3 regions of the Halomonas sp. YLGW01 genome follow, and region 1 is predicted to be linked to each of the others. Evidence: riboswitches for the same ligand, from Rfam matches in the RefSeq annotation. Region 1 holds a riboswitch; each other region holds the start of a gene.
The links. A riboswitch is a leader RNA that binds a small molecule or an ion and turns the genes downstream of it on or off. The one in region 1 is predicted to bind thiamine pyrophosphate.
Positions count from the first base shown of each region.

Region 2: another riboswitch for thiamine pyrophosphate. It lies ahead of thiM (hydroxyethylthiazole kinase); the one in region 1 lies ahead of thiC (phosphomethylpyrimidine synthase ThiC).
Region 3: another riboswitch for thiamine pyrophosphate. It lies ahead of IEJ03_RS03180 (sodium:solute symporter); the one in region 1 lies ahead of thiC (phosphomethylpyrimidine synthase ThiC).

Region 1 is NZ_CP062005.1:2,561,666-2,566,291, forward strand. Features, by position in the region: gene IEJ03_RS11775 (glycosyltransferase family 4 protein) at 1-273, opposite strand, end outside; TPP riboswitch at 360-486, shown strand; gene tenA (thiaminase II) at 570-1,238, shown strand; TPP riboswitch at 1,373-1,510, shown strand; gene thiC (phosphomethylpyrimidine synthase ThiC) at 1,594-3,510, shown strand; gene IEJ03_RS11790 (porin family protein) at 3,635-4,165, opposite strand; gene IEJ03_RS11795 (CBS domain-containing protein) at 4,417-4,626, opposite strand, start outside.
Region 2 is NZ_CP062005.1:1,557,225-1,561,850, forward strand. Features, by position in the region: gene IEJ03_RS07205 (DUF4399 domain-containing protein) at 1-396, opposite strand, end outside; gene thiE (thiamine phosphate synthase) at 580-1,221, opposite strand; gene thiM (hydroxyethylthiazole kinase) at 1,214-2,017, opposite strand; TPP riboswitch at 2,057-2,151, opposite strand; gene IEJ03_RS07220 (dipeptide ABC transporter ATP-binding protein) at 2,199-3,806, opposite strand; gene IEJ03_RS07225 (ABC transporter permease) at 3,811-4,626, opposite strand, start outside.
Region 3 is NZ_CP062005.1:677,370-681,995, reverse strand. Features, by position in the region: gene ilvD (dihydroxy-acid dehydratase) at 1-630, opposite strand, end outside; gene IEJ03_RS03180 (sodium:solute symporter) at 712-2,139, opposite strand; TPP riboswitch at 2,129-2,262, opposite strand; gene IEJ03_RS03175 (hypothetical protein) at 2,379-3,104, shown strand; gene IEJ03_RS03170 (zinc-dependent alcohol dehydrogenase family protein) at 3,114-4,244, opposite strand; gene IEJ03_RS03165 (CoA-acylating methylmalonate-semialdehyde dehydrogenase) at 4,437-4,626, opposite strand, start outside.

The DNA of each region.
Region 1 (4,626 bases):
AGCCACCACCTCCGGCAGGCCGGCCATGACCATGGCATCGAGCACCACCCGGGCGCCGTCCGGCCGGTGCGTCAGGGCAGCCTCGAGGCTCTCGGTCGCCTGCTGATCGGGCATCGGGAATCGCCCGGCCAGCCCCTCGACCGCGACCTCCCAGCCACGTTCGCGCAGCGCCTCGGCGATACGGGCATCGTAGACATAACTGCCGGTGAGCTGGTCGGGGTCGCCGGCCACCAGCATGGTCATGGCGGGCGTTGGAGAAGGGGGTGACATCATCCGTGACATCCTCGTCTTGAAAGGGAAGGCCGAGCACCAGCATAACCCGGACTGGCAAGGGCGCGACAAGCTGCTAGACTGGCGTCACTCGCTTGACGGGGTGCCGGTGATGCCGGCTGAGACCACCCAGCGCCGTGCCCAGCACGCCACAGGGTGGATCCCGTTGAACCTGATCCGGCTCGTACCGGCGTAGGAATCAAGCGGTGACCGAAGAGCCGTGTGCTCATTCCTGCCCGGTCATGCCTGCCCTTCCCTATGCCGCCCGTGCCCCGAATCCAGACCGCAACGGAGGCAAGATGGGCTATCGCTTCAGTGACCTGACCGACGCCTGCCACCAGGACTGGCGCGCCTACCTGGAACACGATTTCGTGCGCGCCCTCGGCGCCGGCCGCCTCGACGAAGGTGCCTTCCGTCACTACCTGCAGCAGGACTACCTGTTCCTGGTCCACTTCTCCCGGGCCTATGCCCTGGCGGCCTACAAGAGCCGTACCCTGGCCGAGCTGCGTCAGGCCTTCGACGGTCTGAAAACCATCCTCGACGTGGAGCTCGACCTGCACATCGGGTTCTGCCGCGAATGGGGCATCAGCGAAGACGACCTGGCCCGGCTGCCCGAGGCCCGCGCCACCCTGGCCTACACCCGCTACGTGCTCGAGACCGGCCACCGCGGCGACCTGCTCGACCTGCATGTGGCGCTGGCCCCATGCCTGATCGGCTACGGCGAGATCGCCAACTGGCTGAACACCCAGGCCTTCACGGTGCGCGGCGAGGCCAATCCTTATGATGCCTGGATCGCCATGTACGAAAGTGACGACTTCCAGGCCGCGATGCACGACGAGCGCGCCTGGCTCGATGCGCGCCTCGCGGAGGTCAGCCCGCGACGCTTCCAGGAGCTGAGCCGCGTGTTCACTGAGGCCACGCGGCTCGAGATCGATTTCTGGCAGATGGGGCTGGATCGCCGCGACTGATCCCACTGCCATGAGCCCGCTGCCATTTGCTCCGCCAAGGGGCCTGCTGAAGAAGGGCTCGTAGCAACAGGCCGTTCGGTCGGGTGGTGCCGAACAGCTATTGAAGACCTCCACCGGGAGCCACGGCTCCCATCACTCGCTTGACGGGGTGCCGGTGATACCGGCTGAGATCGCCCAACACGCCTCACGCGTGGCAGGACGGATTCCGTTGAACCTGATCTGGTTAATTCCTTCGGGAGGGTACCAGCGTAGGGATCAAGCGACAGGCAGGCCGCCTTCTCATGAGTCCGACTCGCCGCCAGCCCCTGTCTCTCCTTCGCTTGTCCTCCCTGATGCTTTCGGGAGAACACATCGCATGAGCAACACCCAGCACTTCCTCAACGAACAGGCCCGCGTCGATGCGGCCGCCATCGCGCCCCTGCCCGGCTCGCGCAAGGTCTATGTCGAGGGGTCACGCCCGGACATCCGCGTGCCCTTTCGCGAAATTTCCCTGTCGCCGACCACCACCTCCGACGGCGTCGAGACCAACCCGCCGCTGCTGGTGTACGACACCTCCGGGCCCTACACCGACCCGGATGCCGAGATCGACCTGCGCCGCGGCCTGAACGCCCTGCGCGAGGCCTGGATCGATGAGCGCAACGACACCGAGTGGCTCGAGGGTCCCAGCTCCGAGTACGGCCGCCGCCGCGCCAATGATCCCATGCTCGCCCCACTGCGGTTCGACCTGACCCGTACCCCGCGCCGTGCCAAGGCCGGCAGGAACGTCACCCAGCTCCACTATGCCCGCCAGGGCATCATCACGCCGGAGATGGAGTTCATCGCCATCCGGGAAAATCAGCGTAGGCAAGCACTGGGGACGGCGGAGGTCGAACGCATCCTAGGCCATCAGCACGCTGGCCAGGGCTTCGGCGCGCAGCTTCCCGAGGAGATCACGCCGGAGTTCGTGCGTGACGAGGTGGCCGCCGGCCGGGCCATCATCCCGAGCAACATCAACCATCCGGAAGCCGAGCCGATGATCATCGGCCGCAATTTCCTGGTGAAGATCAACGGCAACCTGGGCAACTCGGCGGTGACCTCTTCGATCGAGGACGAGGTCGACAAGATGACCTGGGGCATCCGCTGGGGCTCGGATACCATCATGGACCTGTCCACCGGTCAGAACATCCACGAGACCCGGGAGTGGATCATCCGCAACGCCCCGGTGCCGATCGGCACCGTGCCCATCTACCAGGCACTGGAGAAGGTCAACGGGGTGGCCGAGGACCTGACCTGGGAGGTGTTCCGCGACACCCTGATCGAGCAGGCCGAACAGGGGGTGGACTACTTCACCATCCATGCCGGGGTGCTCTTGCGCTATGTGCCGCTGACGGCCAAGCGCGTCACCGGCATCGTCTCCCGGGGCGGGTCGATCATGGCCAAGTGGTGCCTCTACCACCATCAGGAGAGCTTTCTCTATACCCACTTCGAGGAGATCTGCGAGATCTGCAAGCAGTATGACGTGGCCTTCTCGCTGGGCGACGGCCTGCGCCCGGGCTCGGTGGCCGATGCCAACGACGCGGCCCAGTTCGCCGAGCTCGAAACCCTCGGCGAGCTGACCCGCATCGCCTGGCAGCATGATGTCCAGGTGATGATCGAGGGCCCCGGGCATGTGCCGATGCACCTGATCAAGGAGAACATGGACAAGCAGCTTGCCGAGTGTGACGAGGCGCCCTTCTACACCCTCGGCCCGCTGACCACCGACATCGCACCGGGCTATGACCACATCACCTCCGGCATCGGTGCTGCCATGATCGGCTGGTACGGCTGCGCCATGCTCTGCTACGTGACTCCCAAGGAACACCTGGGCCTGCCCAACAAGGACGACGTCAAGACCGGCATCATCACCTACAAGATCGCCGCCCATGCCGCGGACCTGGCCAAGGGCCACCCCGCCGCCCAGCGCCGTGACAACGCGCTGTCCAAGGCGCGCTTCGAGTTCCGCTGGGAGGATCAGTTCAACCTGGGGCTGGACCCGGACACCGCCCGGGACTATCACGACGAGACCCTGCCCAAGGACTCGGCCAAGGTGGCGCACTTCTGCTCCATGTGCGGGCCGAAGTTCTGCTCGATGAAGATCAGTCAGGAGGTGCGCGACGCTGCTTTCAAGAACGGGGCCAAGGACGCAGCCGCCGAGCATGGCCTCGAGGACGACCGTCAGGCCGTGATGAAGGGCATGGAAGAAAAGGCCGAAGCCTTCAAGGCCGCGGGCGCCCGGCTCTACCAGGAGGTGTAGAACCTAACCCGCCCCAAAACCCAAAAGGCCCCGCAATGATGCTCACATTTGCGGGGCCTTGCCGTTATCGCCTGCGTCAGGCGGAGCCAGGCGAGGTCGTGGGACGCGACGGCGACAAGCGAGCCTAGAAGCGGTAGGTAGCGCCTAGGCTAAAGCCGTCGAAGGTGTAGCTGTCTTCATCGAGATAGCGGATGTAATCGGCGCCAAACGACAGGTTGCGGCTCATGTCGAACTCGGCGCCGATGCCACCGGAGAAACCGCTCTCGCTGTCGTCGCCGTCGAATCTGACGTTCTCGAAGGACACCTCGCTGGCACCCAGCAACCCATAGAGCCGGAACTCCCGGGACACCGGCAGGAAGCCCTTGGCGAAGATGCCGGCCAGGTAGTCTAGGTCGATGTCCACTGGACCGATCGAATCCGATCCGCCGGTGGCCAGATGCCCCTCGAGGGCGAAGTAGTCGTTGAACTGCATGCCGGCGCGAAGCCTAAGCGCCTCACTCTCGGCGGAGAAACGACCGTTCGGGTCGAAGTCCCAAAACATGACATCGGCGCCCAGATAGGCCGCCGGGGTAATACTCATCTGCTGAGCCTGAGCGCTGCCGGCCATGGCTGACAATGCGACGCAGGCCACCACCGGCATCATGAACCATTTCATGCACCACCTCCTCCATCAGGAACCCTGATCAGGGCATTTCTTTGGAAATGCTCGACAAGCAGGGTTTTGAAACAGCGTTCTATATCCCTGTTCCAAGATGGTCCATTGCCGCTGATTGCGCCAGTAGATTCTCCCTCTCGTTTCTTTTCCCTCTTCCCCTTACCTCGAAGGTCATGACATGCCGGGCATGTGAAGGCTCACACTCGTCGACCCACCCTTCGTGCCCTCACCGCACGGTGCTTCGCCTGCCGTTACATGGCGCCATAGCCCAGTGGCATGCGGCTCAGGTTGTTCTCGATGCGCTTGACGCCCGGCTGGTTCTCGGCGGCCAGCTGCACCGCCTTCATTTCCTCATCGCTGGCCACCAGCCCCCACAGCTCGACCACCCCATCCTTGACGATGACGTTGACGCGCACGGTGTTGAGTTTCTCCTCCAGCTCCTTGTTGAGGGCCTCGCGCAG
Region 2 (4,626 bases), 1.0 Mb from region 1:
CGTGATGGTGGAGGACCAGTCGGGGCCATAGGAGCGGTGCTCGCCATCGGCGAACTGAAGCGTCAGCGTGTGTTCGCCCGGTGACAGGCTGAGCTCGTGACTGGTCTGACCGCCGCCGAAGTGGATATGGGCATCGTCGGCGGGAATCACCTCTCCCTTGGCCACCGGCCCTGCGTCAATGATCAGGTGATGGTGGCCGGTACTCTCCTCGATGGTGCCCGCGGGCTGCACATGCATGCCCATCACCTCCATTTCCACCTGTATCGGGTTTGATACTTCAGCACCGTCCTCAGGGCTTGCAAACCCGACGCCCTCCATGGCGATTGCCGGTACGGCCAGCATCGTCAGTGCCAGTGCAGCCAGCCAGCGGCCGCATCTTTGGTTCAGTGTCTTCATCTCGGCATCCCCCAGCGTGTCATGGTCCAGCACAGCATGATGGCATCTTGCTGGTTGAGACACAGCAAGATGCCTGCCTGCACTCAGCGTAGCCGTTTTATGCTGCACCGTTCAGTCCTCGTTCAGCCCCAGAAGGCAGGGAGAGGCCGCTGGCTTATTCATGAATAACCCTTGTCGGGCGCCTCAGCGATCGGCTTGGCCGAATGCAGTGGCGGCGGCTTGCGGATCTGCTTGACCGCAGATCGCAGAGATGACCGCCAGTCCATCGGCGCCTGCTTGCCTGACGGCCTTCACGTGATCTGCGTTCAAGCCGCCGATGGCCACCGTGGGCAACACACTGGCCGTCGCCAGGGCGGCGAGCCCCTCCATTCCGAGTGGCGGTGCATGATCCTGCTTGGTCGAGGTGGCGAATACCGGGCCCAGGCCAAGGTAATCGAGCGGCTCGGGATCCAGAGTTGCAAGCTGAGTGCAGTTTTCGACCGACAGCCCCAGAATGGCTCGAGGGCCCAGGCACCGACGCGCCTCGGCCACGTCACCGTCTCCCTGGCCGATATGTAGGCCATCTGCCTTGGCGGCGAGGGCAACTTCCAGGCGGTCGTTGATGATCAAGGGGACACCAGTACCCTGAAGCGCTGTCATCAGTGTGCGGGCCTGGGCGGTGAGCTCGGTATCGGTGGCGGTCTTGTCACGCAGCTGAATCATCGTGACCCCGCCACGTACGGCGCCAAGCACGGTGTCGATGAGCCCTGCCTGGGCGCATAGCTCGGCATCGGTGACCAGGTAAAGGGACAAGTCGAATGCCTTCGATGGATGATGATTAGACATGTTCGATCTCCAGGTGACGCCCTGACAGTGCGCCGGCGTCGAGGCCATGCAAGGCGTCGAGAAAGGCCACCGAGAAACTGCCGGGTCCCTTGGCGTCCTTGCCGGCCCGTTCGCCGGCGGCGGCATAGCCGTCAAGGGCCGCGACGGTGGCGGCAAAGATGTCCTCGGCATCGGCGATGAAGGCTGCGACGACGCCGGTTAGCGAGCACCCCAGGGTCGTGACCTTGGGCATGAGTGGATGGCCTCCCTCGATCCTTGCCAGGCGCTGGCCGTCGGTCACGATATCCTGTTCCCCGGTGACGGCGACAACGGCGCCGGTCTGCCGCGCCAGCTGAAGGGCGGCGTCGAGCGCGCTATCGGCAGCGTCGGTGCTGTCGACGCCTCGTCCGCCCGAGCTCTGATTCACCAGCGCCATGATTTCCGAGGCATTGCCGCGGATCACTGTGGGGGACAGAGCGACCAGCTGACGGGCCGTCTGGCGGCGGTAAGTGGTGGCGCCGACCGCGACCGGGTCCAGCACCCAGGGCGTGCCGGTAGTCTGGGCGGCGCTGGCGGCCTCGATCATGGCATCGACCCAGTGCGGTGACAGGGTGCCGATGTTGATGGTCAAGGCCTGGGCGAGGCCGGCGAATTCACCGGCTTCCTCGCGCGCATGCACCATGGCTGGAGAGGCGCCGATCGCCAACAGGACGTTGGCCATGGAATTCATGGCGACGAAGTTGGTGATGTTGTGGATCAGCGGCGACGTTTCGCGCACGCGTGCTAGGTGAAGAGCAGGATTCACTGTGGTCATCATGGGCCTCCATCGCGGAGGCGACCGTGGGCAGAGGCTGGATGAGCCTGCCACACGACTCCCTCCGCCGGCATTATCCGGGTCAGGTTCGAAGGGTGCCTCTCAGCCGGCGAGCACCGGCGCCCCTGTCATCAAGAAAAGGTACTATCCCCGCCGACTGCCTGGCTGTAAAGCCCGCAGCGATTCAGCCGGAGGACGGCGCCAGGCCGGCGGCCTCGACCAGTGCCCGGGTGTAAGGGGTCTGAGGATCACCCAGCACCTGCTCGCTTAAGCCTTCCTCGAGCACCTCGCCGTCCTTCATCACCATCACCCGGTGAGCCATGGTGCGCACCACGGCCAGATCATGACTGATGAACAGGTAGCTCAGTCCGCGTCGTGCCTGCAGGTCACGCAGCAGTTCGACCAACTGCTTCTGTACGGTGCGATCCAGCGCCGAGGTGGGTTCGTCGAGCACCACCAGTTCCGGCTCGAGGATGATCGCCCGGGCCACGGCGATGCGCTGGCGCTGACCGCCGGAGAACTCATGCGGGTAGCGGGAGGCACAGTCGGCGGGCAGCCCGACCTCGAGCAGCGTCGCCTGAACGCGCCGCTCGACTTCGGCATCCTCGAGCTCGGGGTGATGAAAGCGCAGCCCCTCGCTGATGATCCTGGCCACCGGCAGGCGCGGTGAAAGCGAGCCATAGGGATCCTGGAAGACAATCTGAAAGCGTCGGCGTTGCTTGCGCAGGGCCGTGCCGCTGAGCGTGTCCAGGCGCGCTCCTGAGAAGTCGATCTCGCCATCGCTTGCGATCAGGCGCAGCAGCGCCATGGCGAGGGTGGTCTTGCCGGAACCGGACTCACCGACGATGCCGAGGGTCTCGCCGCGGCGCAGGGTCAGATCAAGTGGCTCCACGGCCACGAAGGGCGCCGGGGTCTTGGCGAAGAGGCGCTTGGAGCGCGAGAAGGCCACGCGCAAGCCCCGTGCGGCGAGCAGCACGGGCGGTGTGTCGAGTGGCAGTGGGCGGCCGCGAGGCTCGGCATCCAGCAGGGTGCGGGTATAACGACTCTGGGGATCACGGAAGACCCGCTCCACCGGACCGGTTTCCTGTTCGCGCCCCTGATAGAGCACGCAGACCCGATCGGCATGACGGCGTACCAGGTTCAGGTCATGGGTGATCAGCAGCATGCCCATGCCATGGCGCTCGCGAAGCTCCCTGAGCAGGGCGAGGATATCCTGCTGCACGGTGACATCCAGCGCCGTGGTGGGCTCATCGGCGATCAGGAGATCCGGTTCATTGGCGATCGCCATGGCAATCATGACGCGCTGGCGCTGGCCGCCGGACAGCTGATGGGGCCAGGCATCGAGCAGCTCATCGGGGCGCGGCAGCTTGACCTGGATAAGAAGATCGCGGGCTCGTGCGCGGGCGGCCTTGCCGCTGAGGCCCTGATGCAGGCGCAGGCTCTCGCCAATCTGTTTCTCGACGGTGTGCAGTGGGTTCAGCGAGGTCATGGGCTCCTGAAAGACGAAGCCGACCCGACTGCCCAGCAAGCCCTGCCAGTCTCGCCGCTTCAGCGTCGCCAGGTCCGTGTCACCGAGTCGGCGAGAACCGTTGACGCTTGCGTTGTCGGGCAGCAGGTTCATGGCCCCCAGGGCGCTGACTGACTTGCCGGAGCCGGATTCACCGACCAGGGCCACGGCCTCACCCGCGTGGACGGTGAGTGACAGCGCGTCGACGACCGTCTGGCCGTCGAAGCCGATGCTCAGGTCATCCAGGCGCAGCAGGGGGCGGGCGTGATGGGGGGGGATAGACATCGTCTCAGGCATCGTCCGTGCTCCTGATGGCGGCCGGGGTGGTCGCGGGCGTGGCGGTCGCCTTGGGGCTCGCCTGGATGTGGCGCGGGTCGAAGGCATCGCGAAGGCCTTCGCCGATGAATACCAGCAGCGAGAGCATCAGCGACAGGCTGACGAAGGCGGTGATGCCGAGCCAAGGTGCCTGCAGGTTGTTCTTGCCCTGCGCCACCAGCTCGCCCAGCGACGGCGATCCAGGCGGCAGACCGAAGCCAAGGAAGTCCAGTGCGGTCAGTGTGGTAATGGCGCCGGTGAACAGAAACGGAATGAACGTCAGGGTGGCGACCATGGCATTGGGCAGTACATGGCGCCACATGATCAGGTAGGAGGGCAGGCCCATGGCCTTGGCGGCGCGCACGTATTCGAGATTGCGGGCGCGCAGGAACTCGGCGCGCACCACATCGACGAGCCCCAGCCAGGAGAACAGTAGCATGATGCCGAGCAGCCACCACAAATTGGGCTCCACCAGGCTTGCCAGGATGATCAGCAGGAACAGCACCGGCAACCCTGACCAGATCTCGATCAGGCGTTGGCCTATCAGGTCGACCTTACCGCCGAAGTAGCCCTGCACGCCGCCGATGACCACCCCCATCGCCAGCGAGCCGATGGTCAGCACCAGCGCGAAGACCACCGATAGCCGGAAGCCATAGATCACCCGGGCCAGTACATCGCGCCCCTGGTCGTCGGTGCCCAGCCAGTGACGCCCATCCGGCGAGGAGGGAGCCGGCCGGCTCAGCTCCATGTCCAGGGTCTGGTAGGAATAGGGGATCGGCGGCCATAGCAT
Region 3 (4,626 bases), 1.6 Mb from region 1:
GGCCGAGGCCATGGTGTTGGCGGTGTACATGCCGCCGCAGGCACCGGGTCCGGGAATAGCCGTCTCCTCGATGTGCTTGACGTCGATGAGGTCGAGATCGCCCTTGGCGTGGGCGCCCACCGCCTCGAACACCGAGACGATATCGGTGTGGTTCTCGCCGGGCAGGATGGTGCCGCCGTAGACGAAGACGCTGGGGCGATCGAGCCGCGCCAGACCGATCAGGCAGCCGGGCATGTTCTTGTCGCAGCCGCCGATCGCCACCAGGCCGTCGAAGCCCTCGCAACCGGCCACGGTCTCGATGGAATCGGCGATCACCTCCCGCGACACCAGGGAGTACTTCATGCCCTCGGTGCCGTTGGCGATGCCGTCGGAGATGGTGATGGTGTTGAAGATCACGCCCTTGCCGCCGGCACCGTCGGCCCCGGCCCGGGCTTCGTCGGCGAGGCCATCGATATGGCTGTTGCAGGGCGTGACCTGGCTCCAGGTCGAGGCGATGCCCACCTGGGGCTTGGCGAAGTCCGCGTCGGTGAAGCCCACCGCACGCAGCATGGCGCGACTGGCGGACTTGCCGAGACCATCAACCACCGGGGCGGAATGACGCCGGCGCGGATCCTTGGGGGTATCGGACATGGAGCCTCCTATCAGCGGATTGATCGTCAATCTCCTGATAGTGGGCGCCATGTCATGGCCTTGCAAACCCTCTGGCGCCTCCTAGCCAGTGCGGGTGGCCAACGCCGGGCGCAGGGAAGCGACGAAAAGGCTGACCAGCGTCGAGGCGAGCAAGGCGCCGAGGAAGGGCGCAAGCGTCGGCACTCCGCCGGGGAAGCTCGCCGCCATCAGCCCCGCCATGAAGCTGCCCTGAGCCAGCCAGCCGGGCAGCACGGCACCCAAAAGGCCCGCCAGGCCGCCGGCTACCGCGGCGGCGGTGGTCATGCGCGGCCACAGGCCGAGCAGCACCGGCACCACCGCCGAGGCACAGAGCAGATCGGCGATCAGGAACAGCCGCAGCACCGAAAGATTCTGCAGCGCCAGCGCCACCACCGGCACCATCAGCGCCACCGTCAGCCAGCGGGCCATGGGCAGGCCCAGGCCCGTCCGGCCGCTTTCGCTGCCATCGCCCACCGCCAGCGAAGCGATGGCGTTCTGCAGGGTATCGACGCTCGAGGCCACCAGGGTCACCGCCAGCACCAGGCCGAGCAGCTTGAGGCCGGCGGGCGCGTCGATCAGCAGCGCGAAGAATGGCATCGGCGGCTCGCCAAGTGCGATCCCGGACATGGCGGCGAGGATGCCCAGGCCCCCGACCACCGCGACCACCGCCACGGTCACCAGGCCGCCGAGAAGCGCCCCGCGCCCCAGAGCCTGGCCGCTCTTCGCCGCCCAGACCCGCTGCCAGTAGCCCTGATGGAAGAGATTCGCCGCGGTGACCGCGATCACCAGGGTCGCCGCCACGGAGAGCGCACTGCCAGTCGGAATGCCCGGCATCTCGGCCGTTTCCGGCAAGGCCGGCAGCCGCGACAGGCCCAGCCAGCCGACCACCGCCAGCAAGGCGATCAGGAGCCCCGCCTGCCAGCGGTCGGTGGCGAGACTCGCCCGCAGCCCGCCGAGCGCCGTGTAGAGCAGCGTGGTAACGGCCACGCCGATCACCACCAGCGCCGGCGACACCTCGGAGAGCAGCGCGGTGATGCCGCCGATGGCGGTCAGCTCCGCGGCCAGGAAGCAGGCCATGTAGAGGATCGAGATCAGTGACACATAACGGCGCACGCCGGTCCCGTAGCGGCGCTCGGCGAACTCGCCGATGCTGCGCCCCTCGGGCAGGTAGCGGCGGATCGCCGGACCACAGGCGGCCAGCACCACGAAGGGCAGCGCCGCGCCCAGCGCATAGCCTGCCAGCGCGATAGGCCCCACGAAGGCACCCACTTCCGGCGGCGCGAAGAGAATCCACGCCCCCATGCCGGAGGCCAGGAAGGATAGCCCTAAGGTCGAGGCGGTCTGGGAGTTGCGGGCGGTGACATAGTCATCAAGAACATCGTCCTCGAGAACATCTTCATCAAGCGCCCCGTTAGTACGCCGGGCGCGCAGGCCAAGCCAGGTGAACAGCACAAGCGCCGCGCCCAGCGCGGCAAACGTCGGGTAAGGCATGTCGCACTTCCTCCGCCGGTATGATCCGGATCAGGTTCCAGGGTCAGCACACGGTGCACTCTCAGTCCCGGCTCGGCCGTGTCTCTGGTGACGGCGCGGCCGGGGACTCCCCTGGCGACAGTGAATGAATTGTGGGTATGACGAGGGGATTATCTCGTGTTGAAGCGGCGGCGTCATCCCGCCCGGGCCAGTCATCTCTCCCGCTCAGGTAATGGCCTATCCGGCCGATAACCTTGACGATGCCCGGAAGACCCGACACCAACAACCACCTGCAGGGACTCAGGATGCTATATACCGCCGCGAAGGAGCACGCCGAAGGGCGCCTGCACCAGATCTTTGCCATGCCCTACAAGGCCTTCGACAACGATGTGCCCGAGCGCAACCTCCATCTGCGCGTGGCGCTCGAAGCCCTGCTGGGGAAACCGCTACGCGAGGGGCGCCTGACCCTGCAGGTGATCTACGGCTGGGAGAATGGCAGCTTTGCGCCGGCGGACCTGCATCACAGCGACCATGCGCTGGGTTCGGCAGATGACATCACCCGCCTTCTGGTCCGCTACAAGGATACCCAGGAAACGCCAGCGCCCCGCCCGGATGCTGCCGCCACCCTGCTGTCCGAGCCGCTGGAGAAGGCGATTGCCGATGCCGAACGCACCGGCCAGACCATCGACAATGAGACGCGCCGCATTCCCGCCCGCTGGCCCACGTTTCCTCAGGGCTTGAGCCTCTACACCTTCTTCAAGGTCTATCATCGCCTGACCTATGGCGAGGACGAGTCCTACCGCTCGATTCGCTGCCTGACCGCCGCGGGCCAGCGCGAGATCCATGAGTTCCACCTGGAAGAAGGTGAATTCGCCGTGGTCACCCCGCAGCAGGATGCTCCGGCTGGCGAGGTGAAGCTGGTGCTGCATGTCGGTCAGGTCGAGCCGGTGATGGCGCTGCTGGACAAGTGCGCGATCGCGGCGTAAGTGAGGCGTCTACTCGAACTCCACCACCTGGCGCACGGCCTGACCGGCGGCGAGCTGCTCGAAGCCGTCGTTGATCTCGTCGAGAGTCAGCACCCGGGAGAGCAGCCGGTCGACGGGTAGCCTGCCTTGCTGGAAGAGGGCGACGTAGCGGCCGACGTCGCGCACCGGCACGCAACTGCCCACGTAGCTGCCGCGAAGGGTGCGTTCCTCGGCCACCAGGCTGACCTGCTGGATGGCCACCTTACGCTCGGGGTGGGCGAGGCCGCCGGTAACGGTCAGGCCACCGCGACGAGTGATCCGGTAGGCGAACTCCAGTGCCTTCTCGGAGCCCGCCATCTCGATGGCGCAGTCCACGCCGCCCTGGGTCGCCTCGCGCACCTGCTCGGCACAATCTGCGGCGGCGCTGTTGAATGTTTGCGTCGCGCCCAGTTCCGCGGCCAGCGCCAGCTTGTCGTCATCCAGGTCGATGGCGATCACCTCGCTGGCCCCCGCCACCAGGGCGCCGAGCACGCTGTTGAGCCCCACCCCGCCGAGGCCGATCACCGCTACCGTCTGGCCGGCGCGGATGCCCGCCGAGTTGATGGCGGCGCCCACGCCGGTAAGCACCGCGCAGCCGAACAGGGCGGCATGACGAAACGGCAGCCGCGGGTCGATCCTGACCAGGGAGTCCCGGGAGACCACCGCATGATCGGCGAAGGCGGAAACCCCGAGGTGATGATTCACCGGCGTGCCGTCGGCGCGATGCAGGCGATGACCGCCGCCGACCAGGGTGCCGGCGTTGTTGGCCTGGGCGCCCGGCTCGCAGAGGGCCGGCCGCCCCTCGGCACAGGGCGCGCAGTGTCCGCAGCTGGGCACGAAGACGGCCACCACATGATCGCCTTCCTTCAGGTCGGTGACGCCCCGGCCCACCGCCTTGACCACCCCGGCCGCCTCGTGGCCGAGCGCCATCGGCACCGGGCGCGGCCGGTTGCCATCGATCACCGAGAGATCCGAGTGGCACAGGCCGGCGGCCTTGATCTGCACCAGTACCTCGTTATCGCCAGGCGGCGAGAGCTCGAGTTCCTCGATCTCCAGCGGTCGGGTCTCGTGATAGGGGCGAGCACGCCCGATCTCCTGCAGCACGGCGGCATTGATCTTCATGTCGTGGATCCTTGTTGTTTTTCGTGAGGGCTCGAGAAAGCGCAAAGGCTCCACGGTAGGCCAGCGCGTTCACCAGCGGCAATTGGACTTAGGTCAGCGCCACGGTGCCGGTCTCGGCTCATGCGACGTCCCGACGCAAGCGGCCCCGCCTGCTATCAGACGGGGCCGCTCGAAACCACGGCTGACGGATGCTCAACCCAGCGAGATGGTGCTGTTGATGCCGCCGGAGACGTTCTCGGGCTCGAACCAGCGGGCGGTCACGGTCTTGGTCTGAGTCCAGAAGGCGATCGCCTGCTTGCCGTTGGGGCCGAGATCGCCAAGCTTCGAGGCCCGGGAGCCGGTGAAGCTGAAGTAGGCGACCGGCACCGGGATCGGCACGTTG